2 regions of the Peribacillus sp. N1 genome follow, and region 1 is predicted to be linked to the other one. Evidence: riboswitches for the same ligand, from Rfam matches in the RefSeq annotation. Region 1 holds a riboswitch; the other holds the start of a gene.
What was found. Region 1 has a riboswitch for preQ1 ahead of ACYP5M_RS10935 (VUT family protein). Riboswitches for the same ligand answer to the same signal wherever they lie in the genome.
Positions count from the first base shown of each region.

Region 2: it holds a riboswitch for preQ1, as region 1 does, so the genes downstream of both, ACYP5M_RS16125 (QueT transporter family protein) here and ACYP5M_RS10935 (VUT family protein) in region 1, are expected to answer to the same signal.

Region 1 is NZ_BAAHZO010000002.1:511,091-516,758, reverse strand. Features, by position in the region: gene ACYP5M_RS10955 (hypothetical protein) at 91-390, shown strand; gene ACYP5M_RS10950 (HD domain-containing protein) at 437-1,408, shown strand; gene ACYP5M_RS10945 (SRPBCC family protein) at 1,546-1,986, opposite strand; gene ACYP5M_RS10940 (SRPBCC family protein) at 2,015-2,497, opposite strand; PreQ1 riboswitch class I at 2,748-2,790, shown strand; gene ACYP5M_RS10935 (VUT family protein) at 2,841-3,383, shown strand; gene ACYP5M_RS10930 (hypothetical protein) at 3,405-3,554, shown strand; gene ACYP5M_RS10925 (PadR family transcriptional regulator) at 3,838-4,158, opposite strand; gene ACYP5M_RS10920 (alpha/beta hydrolase) at 4,469-5,215, shown strand; gene ACYP5M_RS10915 (DUF421 domain-containing protein) at 5,317-5,668, opposite strand, start outside.
Region 2 is NZ_BAAHZO010000004.1:49,995-55,662, forward strand. Features, by position in the region: gene ACYP5M_RS16115 (PAS domain S-box protein) at 1-1,575, opposite strand, end outside; gene ACYP5M_RS16120 (TVP38/TMEM64 family protein) at 1,690-2,346, opposite strand; gene ACYP5M_RS16125 (QueT transporter family protein) at 2,470-2,955, opposite strand; PreQ1 riboswitch class I at 2,962-3,006, opposite strand; gene ACYP5M_RS16130 (YbaK/EbsC family protein) at 3,175-3,696, shown strand; gene ACYP5M_RS16135 (hypothetical protein) at 3,832-4,644, shown strand; gene ACYP5M_RS16140 (DUF3892 domain-containing protein) at 4,726-5,022, opposite strand; gene adhP (alcohol dehydrogenase AdhP) at 5,322-5,668, shown strand, end outside.

The DNA.
Region 1 (5,668 bases):
CTAGTGTTGCAAAGGGGAGCAGGACATTGCAGCGTTTTTATTTTTAACTTTAATACCCCTATATGGTATTATAAGGATATTATTGGAGCTTTGAGGGGATGGATAAATGAAAAAGAAATTCGGTATTTTGGCATCAATTTTCATAGTCTTGACGGCTTTTTTTTATTCAATAAACCGTATAAAGATAAAACAATTCCTGTAGAAGACATTTTTGAAGTGTATCCACGAGATCAGGTAATAATAAATGAAATGATGATCATAGATGGAGTTGATGAGGTCAATCCGAGTGATGTCGATTTGAATGATGAAGAGGAATTGGAAAATTTGGTAAAAAAGCAATATGAGCAAAATCAAAAGGGAGAAATAATTTTTACAGAAAAAAATCAGTGAAATCACCTGTCTGTAATGAGTAAACTAATGGTGGAGGCGGCAGTTATTGATAGTTTCGGATAGTATCTATGGGGAACACATTGTAGAGGGAGTTCTGGAAGAGCTGATAGTAAGCAAACCGGTCCAAAGATTGAAGGGGATACATCAAGGCGGGGCAAGTTATTTAGTTAATGAGAAGTGGGATGTCACACGATTTGACCATTCAATTGGTGTGATGCTTTTAATAAAAGCGCTTGGAGGTTCATTGGAGGAACAAATCGCGGGCTTGCTGCATGACGTATCCCACACTGCATTCTCACATGTAATTGATTTCGTTCTGGATTGTAAGGATGAAGATTATCATGAAAAAATATATGAACAAGTCATTATGGAATCCGAAATCCCATTTATACTGAAGGAATTTGGATATGATCGTAAAGTCATTTTTCAATCAAAATGGGAATTGCTTGAACAGCCAGCACCTGAGTTATGTGCCGATCGGGTAGATTATACGCTCCGGGATATGTATCAATATGGACATATCACAATCGAAGCCATTAAAGAATTTCTAGAACATGTAATCATAATAAATGGAAGGATGTATCTGGATAATATTGAATCGGCGGAATGGTTTGTGAAAACGTATTACAGCGAAGTTATTGATTTTTTCATGAACCCACTTAATATATATGGCTATGATATCTTGGCAAAGACCTTAAAAGTGGCTTTAGCAAAAAAACTGATCAGCCTTGATGACTTACTCGGTACAGATGAAGAAGTCATGTGCTTGTTAAGCTTCACTGAAGACCATGAAGTTCAAAACCTGTTAAAACGGATCCATGGTAATGTAAAGTTGAAAGAAGATCAAGTGGAATACGATATACATCGGAAAAATAAAATGCGCCTGATAGATCCTTCAGTTATTCAAGGAACCCAATTGGTAATATCATCCAGTTTATCGGAAAAAGTCAAGAAAATGGGAATTGAAGCCTACAAAAAAGCTTCAAAGGGCATGTATCTAAAAGTGATTTCCGATTGAATTTCGTGTCAAACCATACGGGCAGTTTTTTCTCGGGAACATCTAGGTCTCCTCCCTTAGTTGATTTAGACAATCGACATTAGGAAGGAGCTTGCTTAACGGATGCCTTATACATCTGAACCAGCACCCTTTAATAATTAAAAAACCAATGATGCTCTCAAAGTATTAACGCCATTTTCTAAATAACCCTTTAAACAGGTTAATGTATAAACCCAACCTTCTTTTTGTCCGATCATTTTGTTTATTATTTCAGGGTCGTCCTCACTCAATCCTGATTCGTTTACTTCAATGATTGTACTCGTTTTATCCATCTCTTTTAGTGTAATGGTAACAATCGTTTCTTGATCATTTCCGCCCCACGCAAACACGATTTTCCTATTTTCCTCAACTTCCATTACATTAATGACCACTTCAGCATCGTATTCGTTGTATCTCAATGTAAGTGTCCTGCCTTGTTCCCATCTTTCCGAACTCGATGAGAACCAGAAATTCCTGATTTTTTCAGGATTCACTATGGCTTCAAACACTTCATTAGCTGGCTTGATTATCTTAAATTTCGTGATTATTTGGGTATCCATACTAAAACAACTCTCTTTCGATTTGTTTTTATTGTTTTCCACTATCCCAATCTACTGATATTGACGGCAGTGTCCGTCCAGTTTCAAGCAAGCTCTTCAGGTTACTTAGAATGGCTGGCCATCCATTATTCAAGCCTTCATAGGTATTGTCATCATATACGAAATCTGTCTTCAAAAGCTCCTCATGCCTAAGAATTAACTTCACAGTCGAATCGCCCATTTTCTGTAATTCAAAAGTGACCCGTGTAGGCTGCTCGCGAGGTGTTTCGTCTCCTGCCATGATCCATGTAAACGAGAGCAGGTGCAACGGCTCGCATTTAAGTACATTACCATGATCAGTAATCCGCCCATCTTCCAGCAAATATTTAACGGCTGCCCCTTCTTGCCAGTCAGACTGTACTTGCAATCCAAAGTGATATTTCTTCGTGACTTCACCACTCGTCAAGGCTTCCCAAAGCTTCTCTGGTGTGCTTGCGATATAAATAGGATAGACAAACGTAGTTTTTTTCATAATTCTTTTTCCTCCTCGCCAAATAAGGTATCAAGATCGTAACATGACTCTATCATTGATTTTCGGCTTTCATATACAGGCGGTCAAGCAGTTTTTTGCGACAGAAATCGGCAAAGTCATTGCATTGAAGAAGATTTGAAGTGAATTGCTAATATCGGATTCTCCGTGACATAAAAGGGCCATATGGAAACTTCTTGATTTCCAATCGTTTTCAAGCTACGATAAATGAGGAAAATGATAATCCGCCCGGGCGGAAGAGGTTCTAGCTACCCTCTCAAAAAAACTAAGGAGAACAGTGCTCTTTCTTAGGGTGCTGTTTTTTCTGTATAAGGAGAATTAAGAAATGTTAAGAATTTTATTGTATTTAGTATCCATAATCACGGCGAATGTGGTTACAGCAGCTTTTGCGCCATTACATTTTGGCATGTTCATCATCCCGATGGGGACATTGCTCATCGGGGGAACCTTCATCTTCCGAGATCTGGTCCAGAATAAATTCGGCCGCGCGAAGACCTATATATGTATCGTCACTGCACTTATTCTATCTGCATGTGTATCATTTTTATTAGGGGATACGTTACTGATTGTATTTGCTTCCGCATTATCGTTTGTGGTCGCAGAAACGGCGGACACGGAAATTTATACCCGTTTAAAGCTTCCGATGAGTTGGAGGGTGTTTTACAGCGGGATCGTTGGAGGATTTTTCGATTCGGTGATATTTGTCGTGATTGGCCTAAGTCCACTGGGTGCCAATATATTGCCATGGGAAGCAGTACCCGCTGCGGTCATCGGGCAAATCATCGTTAAAACCATCATACAGTCAATTGGTGCCGTACTGTTGGGACGAATCAACGTAGAACTGGAGAAACGTGTAGTCTCCAGTTAAATGCCAGGAGGGGTGCACTCGATGGAAGGAACCAAAAAGGAAGAAGATAAATGCTATTGCCTCGAGGCCTTTCGTGAAAAATATGGCCCCCATGTTCAAGGGGAATGCATGAAGCTCTCCTGCGCCAATTATCGCAAGCATAAAGGAATTGACAAAAAAGGACCAAAATAGGTCCTTTTTTTGCGCGTTAACGGAGTAACTCGCGAGTAAACGTGAAAAACTCACGATTAAATAGTGCGAACTAAGTGTGCAGTACGAATTCACGAGTAAAAGTGCAAAATTCACGAGTAAACAGTCCAAACTCACGAGTAAAAGTGCGAAACTCACGAGTAAACAGCGCAAATTCACGAGTAAACAGTGCGAACACAAGAGTGCCGCATGAATTCACGAGTAAACATCAAAAAAAGCTTCCTGCACCGTTCCATTAATGGGGCTAGGAAGCTTTGTATTTTGTTTAGAATTGCTCTGTGGTTTTCCGAACTAATTTTTCGAGGAAGAAAAAGCATTCTCGCTTCCGTTCAAGTTCGGTTTGTCCATTTTCGGTGACATGATAATATTTCCTGCGGCCTGACTCGGACTCTTTCCAATGGCCTTTTATGAATTCTTTTTTTTCTAACCGTTTCAGGGCGGAGTAGAGGGTGCCTTCACTTATTTGATATTTGCCCATGCTCATTTCCTTCAAAATTTTCGTGATTTCATAGCCGTATAGCTTTTTTTGTGAAAGAAGTGAAAGCAAAAGGAGGTCAATGCTTCCCTTCATTAATTCTTTATCCAAATAAATTCTCCTCCTTTTCATTTCTAAAGTGTAATACGTTGTACATCGTATCACAAGGTGCATTTTACTTTTCTAAAAAAAAATGGTTAAATGACGATTGCTAAATAAATTTAATCATAGTAAAATGTGCTTCGGAACGGATGAGTTGTGAAGAGTGTGGTAAGGATACTATATACATGATTTAATTGTTTTAATGAAAATACGGAATAGGATAGAAGAATCACTACTCAAGGGGTATTAATTGATTTTTTTTCAAAAATCATTTAGATTCTATTTATCAACAAGAGCAAAGAAAGAAGGTCCTAGATAGATGAAAGTGAAAGCACCAGAGCCATTCACATATATTGGTGGAAAGAGAGCTGTTCTTTTACTTCACGGGTTTACCGGAAGTACAGGAGATATGAAGAAATTAGGGAAATACTTGAATGATCTTGACTATACTTGCCACGGACCTCTTTATAGAGGGCATGGAGTGTCTGGTGAGGAACTCGTTAAGACTGGTCCAAAGGAATGGTGGGAAGATGTAGTTAATGGCTATAAATTCCTTAAAGAAGAAGGCTATGAAGAAATTGCTGTTGTAGGAATTTCCTTAGGAGGAGTTTTCTCATTAAAAGTGGGAATTGAATTGCCTGTAAAAGGCGTAGTTTCAATGTGCGCTCCGACGCAAGGGAAAAGTATCGATCGACAAAAGAACCGCTTGCTCAATTATGCACAGGCTTATAAGAAGTTTGAGGGCAAAAATGCAGACCAAATTGCTGCAGAAGTGAAGCTGCTGGAAGAAGAGCCTATGCCTCAACTTAAAGATGTGCTGAATATTATAAATGAGACAGGTGAAAATTTAGATTTAATCACATCACCAACGCTTGTTTTACAAGGGCGCTTGGATGATCCTGACTATACGGAGAGTGCTACAGCGATTTTCAATGAAGTCGATACGCAGCATAAACACTTGATATGGTATGAAAATTCAGGTCATATTATCACATTGGGCAAGGAACGTGAACAGGTGTATGAAGATGTATATAAGTTCTTAAATACACTGAACTGGTCGGAGTAATAAGCGAGTTGATAAATCCCCTTTAAGTAAAACTGTGTAAAGCCTTCATTCATAAGTAGGCTTTACACTATACTTGAGGGGATTTTACTTTGGCTGAAGATTTATTTGTAGAAAAAGACATTTAAGGCATCGTTATTGTCAATAGTTGCCAATAAAATATCGTTCACGTCGGCATTATATGTTATTTTGATTCTGTTTTTCAGCCATGCTTCGTCCTTGCCGCCCCGATTTAATTCTTTAGAATCAATCTTTCCCTCTTTAATAATCGTTTTAGGAAATGTGAAGGCATTTGTTGCTAGGTGCATATCTGCTGGGGTTACCGCTTCATATTGAGGATATAAGAACAATGAAATGGTACCACCTGGTTCCCATAGTGCGAGTGATACTTTTTGAATATCTTTGACTTTTTCTTTTCTTAATTCCGATAATAAAAAATCGATCGAGATTCGGGCC
Region 2 (5,668 bases), on a different contig from region 1:
AAAGCGGACCTTTCCCCGATGCGCTTCGATGATTCGGCAACTGACTGTCAGTCCTAATCCGGTTCCTTTTTCTTTAGAAGAATAGAAGGGTTCTCCGAGATGCTTTATCCGGTTTTTTTCAATTCCGCTTCCATTATCTTTGATGGTGATGGAAAGGTTATTATCCATGCGTTCGAAATCAATCCAAATGTGATCGGCGGATGCCTCCATTGAATTTTTGAGCATGTTTATGAAAACTTGTTTTAATTGGTTTCCCTCACATAAAAGAAGCGGTATTTCGTTTTTAACAGATATTGATATTTGGGTGGGGTACGAGTCCGCCTCTGGTTTCAACAAGGTTTTGACATCATTCATCAGGTCGATGATTTGATGTTTGCTGAATGGAAGTTCCTGTGGTTTCGCCAGAACGAGTAACTCACTTACAATAAGATTGATTCGATCCAACTCACTTAACATGATTGTGTAGTATTGTTCATAGGGATGGTCGCTCTTTTTAAGCAGCTGGACGAAACCTTTTAAAGAAGTCAACGGGTTTCGTACCTCGTGGGCCACACTTGCGGCAAGTTCGCCGACTATCGATAATTTTTCGGTTCTTCTTAAGCGGGCTTCGGTTTCCCGGATTTGAGTGACCTCTTTAGCATAAGTAATGATTCCGACTAAATCCTCGCCAACCATCATCGGGACAAACGTACAAGAAAGTAAGATGGAATTCCCGTACTTCGTCAGGAATTCTATATCTTTACCTTTTTTGATTCCCTTATGGTTTTCCATGACATATTGGCAAGATGTACGGATCAATTCCGCATCTTCTGCTGAGAAGTTCAAATTAATGAATGAGGCTCCATGTATTTCTTCCTGTTGAAAGCCTGTTACCGTTTCAAATCTAGGATTCACCGTCGTGATTATTCCGTTTAAATCAAGCATCAGCATCGGATATGGGTTGTGTTCAAACAATGATTTATAGCGTTGTTCACTTTCGAATAATTGATTCTCCGCGACAACCCTTTCAGAAATATCCCTGCCAATGACGACTAAGCCTTTTCGTGAACCATCCTCATTGAACAGGGGAACTTTGATCGTATCAAAGGTCTTGTGATTGCCATCGGGAAGAGGGATGATTTCCTCACACCGTGTGATTTCCCCTTTTACCCACGTTTCTTCATCGGAAACTTCACAGTAGATCAACGACTCTTTATAAAATTCGGAGTATTCGGCGAGCTCACTGTCTCTTTTTCCCTTATAATCTACATGCTCCAATTGAAATAATTGCAGCCCGAAGGTATTGGATTCAAGCCATCGGCCATCACCATCCTTGAAGTTAACGAAATCAACCATCGAATTGATGAGTGTACGCCGACGTTGTTCCGCCTCTTTTAATCGTTTGAATTCTTCCCTTTTAGCTAAATAAAGATATAAGACCAAGCCTATTGATAAAAGGAAAACAAAGCCTTCCACTCTTTGCAGTTGAACGAAGACTTCCTTGTTTTGGATATTTGTAGTTAAAAAATAGTCGAATACGACTAATGTAAGAATCCCGGATAGGATATATATTGCTAAGATGGAGCGTTTGGACATGGAGATTCTCCCTGATTTTAGACATTTCAAAGGTAAAATTACATACACATTTTAACAAACTATCGAAAAAAAATATATGCAGAATCCTAAATAAAAAAACAGGGGCCAATGTGGTCACCTGTTTTTTCTGAAGAAGGTAAGTTTCTTTTTCTTTTTTGTACGCTTATAGATAATGAAAAATAGTAAGAAGAGGAGTGCGAGTGCAGCTAGCGTATATTGGTTCATTTCAACAGATAGCAGTCCATAGGGAATCAGCGATAGGAAGAAAAAGTATATAAGGTTGCCAAGCGCCGTTGCTAATAAAAAATCCTTGAACGTGACAGTGCTGACTCCAGCTGCCAAGTTAATTAAGCTTGTTGGGATAAGCGGGAAAATCCTTCCTGTAAAAACGTACATGAAGCCATGCTCCACAACGGTTTCCTGCCATTTTTCACCAATCTTCTTTAAGAGAAGCTCCTGAAACCAGTTTCTTGCTGCATAAAAAATGAATCCTGAGGCAACAACACTTGTAAACCAACTCCATAGATAGCCATATATGAATCCGAATATCGTGACATTGATAGTCAGGAGCAAAATTAAGGGGATGATTGTAAAAGAATTTTGTACAAACATCAATACGAATGTCACAATAAATGTAAGCAGAAGGTTTTCCTTCAATATACCAATAACAGAATCCAGGTCACTTTTCCAAACCAAAGTGAACAGCTCAGCATTAGAGTATATAAATATTGCGATTACAAGTAGACCTATTATGGTCAGGACTTTTTTCAAAGGGCCACCACCATTCTTACTAATAGTTTATCATTTTCGAGTTCATTGGTGAAAAAAAAGAGCTGCCGCATCATGCAGACAGCTCTTTTCCATTATAGTGGCCTAACGGCGCGAAGATTCCTTTTAAAGCCACTTTTCAAACTGAATTCTTTTGTTCATTCCATAAATGATTGGCGCTCCGATCAGGAGGACGACGAACTCACCGACAGCTGTAGTCATCCAGCTTAGCCAGAATGGCAAGCCAAAGGCAAGGTTCAGTTCAATTGCAATTAAAAACATTGTGAACGTGAAAAAGATAATCGTGGCGATCATCCGTCCTTTAATGCCTTTTATGAAACGAGAAATATAAATGACAAGCAATAAGGCGAGCAGGGATTGCCCCACCCCAAAAATCAAATCATATGGCACCATCGGCGAAAAGAGCAGATTCGATATGAAGACCCCGCCAACGATACCGTAGATATACTTTTTATTGAATACAATCAGATGATTCAACATTTCCGGTACACGGAATTGGAACATCTCAAAAGCTATTGGTTTAAACACCAATGAGACCGCCACATACAAGGCAGCCAATAACCCGTTTATCACGAGTGTACGAACATTCATTTTACTCTCTCCCTAGTTTTTTATCGTGGGATGGTTACGAACCACGTGTAGGCGTTTACCCGATTATTAATAGTATCCCATGTACGCTTGTTTCGTCAATTTGTAAAGAATGGTTTTAATTTATTAGTTTACCCAGTAGAAGTAGCACAATAGGATTTTGATTTATTGCAATGAAGGATGATATTATTTCAATATGTACGTAAAAGGAGTGAATATAAAATGTCAATCGAGAGTGTCAAAAGCCATTTTAAACAATGGAATCGGGAAGGCGACGTAAAGGAGTTCGAAACATCGAGTGCTACGGTGATTGAGGCAGCGGAAACCATCGGTGTTATCCCAGCGCGGATTGCTAAGACTCTTTCCTTTAAAGGGGAAGGTGAACACGCGATTTTGGTAGTTGCCGCAGGGGACGCTAAAGTGGATAATAAGAAATTTCGTCAGACATTCGGTTTCAAGGCACGAATGCTTTCGCCTGAAGAAGTGCTTGCACAGACCGGCCATGCAATCGGAGGCGTTTGCCCGTTTGGTCTGGCAAACGATTTAGCTGTTTTTCTTGATGTATCGATGAAGCGCTTCGAGTCATTGTTCCCGGCTTGCGGCAGTGCGAACTCTGCAATAGAACTTACACCCGCTGAATTGTTTGAATATTCAGGTGCGAAGGAGTGGGTGGATGTTTGTAAGGGTTGGGAAGAAAAGGAGAATGAGGAAGCGGCGGTAGGCAATACAGTTGATGTCATTTGATTAATGTGTTAAAAAATTAGATTCACATGATTGGGATTGAGTCCACTGCAGTGGACTTTATTTGTGGGGGCCGCATGCATTTCCATGATTAAAGCGGAAAGCGGGCAGAAAGTGTTCCTGAGCGGAGGTTGAAAGATGTTAAATGGAAGCGAAAGAAAAAGCAATAGCAGCTATCTTAGTCTTAAAACTCTTTATGAAGAAAATATAACGGTTAAGAGCATTGCCCAGGAGCTTGAGTTTTGCCATAAAAATGATCTGGCGCTGGATATTCAGAAAGCATTGGAGAAAAAGAATTTTGATATATTGGCTGTCCAAGATCAAGGGGAAATCATCGGGTATATCGAAAGGGACGAACTAGGTGAAGGAAGTATTTCTGAATATATGAGAAACTTTTCACCAAGGGAAATGGTTTCGGACTCAACCCCTTTGATCCAGCTTCTCCATATTTTCAAGAATAAAACAAGGGTGTTCGTCTTGGAGAATAATTCAATTAAAATGTTGATTACCCATGCCGACCTTCAAAAGCCTCCGATCAGGATGCTGATATTCGGATATATTACCTTATTGGAAATGAGGATGAGCGATATCATCCTGGATAGATTCGGCGATGGCAGCTGGTATCCAATGATCAGCGAAGACCGTTTAGAAAAGGCAACCGAATTATATAGAAGGAGAATCGATAAAAATGAGGATATCAATATAATAGAGTGCCTGCAAATCAGTGATAAATTCGATATTATACATAAAGATAAAGAATTGAGGCACTTCTTCCAAATCCCTTCGAAAAGTAAAGGGAAGAAGGATGCGAATGCCATCCGAAAGTTACGGGATAAGATTTCCCATGCTAATGAACTGGGTCTGGACATGTCATGGATGGAAATCATCGAGGTTGTCGAGTCCTGCGGCCGACTGCTCGAAATCTCTGAATCCTATCCTTACGAAAAATAAGATCCGGCTAATCATGCTGGTTCTTTTTTAGCTCATCCAGACAGAAAAAAACTGCCCATATCAGGCAGTCTCCCCGAAATTTCAAAACTCCGGCAGTTGATCCAGGTTATTTTCCTTTATCCCATCGGGCTCACTCCGCAATATGTCACGTCCATATTTATGAAAGACGTCAACATTGGCCAGGTTGCCCGTCTTTGCTTCCGCAAGGGCTGTGGGGTAGTCGAGTTCGCGGCCGGAGTTCGTCTTGATGGCGATAATATTGTCCTCTTCATTTTTCCTTACGGCGATGATTTCTTCTTTTCCTGCTGAATCAGGTTGGTTTGCTTGCGGTGTTCCCTGCTGTTTATATGATTCATAGGCTTTTTCAAATTGGTCCATGTTTTAGACACCTCCTATTTATAGGGTGAGCCATTTTTTCTGCAATATACAAACCGGATTTCGTCCAACTTGAGCCGTTAATTCGTCCAAATGGGCCGATTTTTCGGCACTTTTTTTTGTGATTGCTGTCTTATTGGCCTTTTTGCAGTGGCATGGCACTTGCATCTATTTTAGGTAGTGCAGTAGTGCAAATTTAAGTAGTAGCAAGAAATAATATCCACTGAATTAAGGGAGGAATATGAATTATGAATGTAAAACAAGAGGCAAGCACTGTAAATGCAAAACAACAGGTCAAGACAATGAAAGCGGCGGTCGTCAATGAATTTAACCAAAAACTTGAGATTAAAGAAGTGCCCATTCCGGAATTGGAGTATGGTGAGATATTAGTGAAAATTAAAGCCTGTGGCGTGTGTCATACCGATCTACATGCGGTACATGGTGATTGGCCGATAAAACCCAAGCTTCCGCTTATCCCCGGACATGAGGGTGTGGGCATTATAGAAAAGGTGGCAGAAGGCGTAACTTCCTTGAAAGTGGGTGACCGTGTTGGGATCCCTTGGCTTTATTCAGCCTGTGGCGATTGTGAATATTGTCTGACTGGCAGGGAAACGCTTTGCTTGGATCAATTGAATGCAGGCTATTCCGT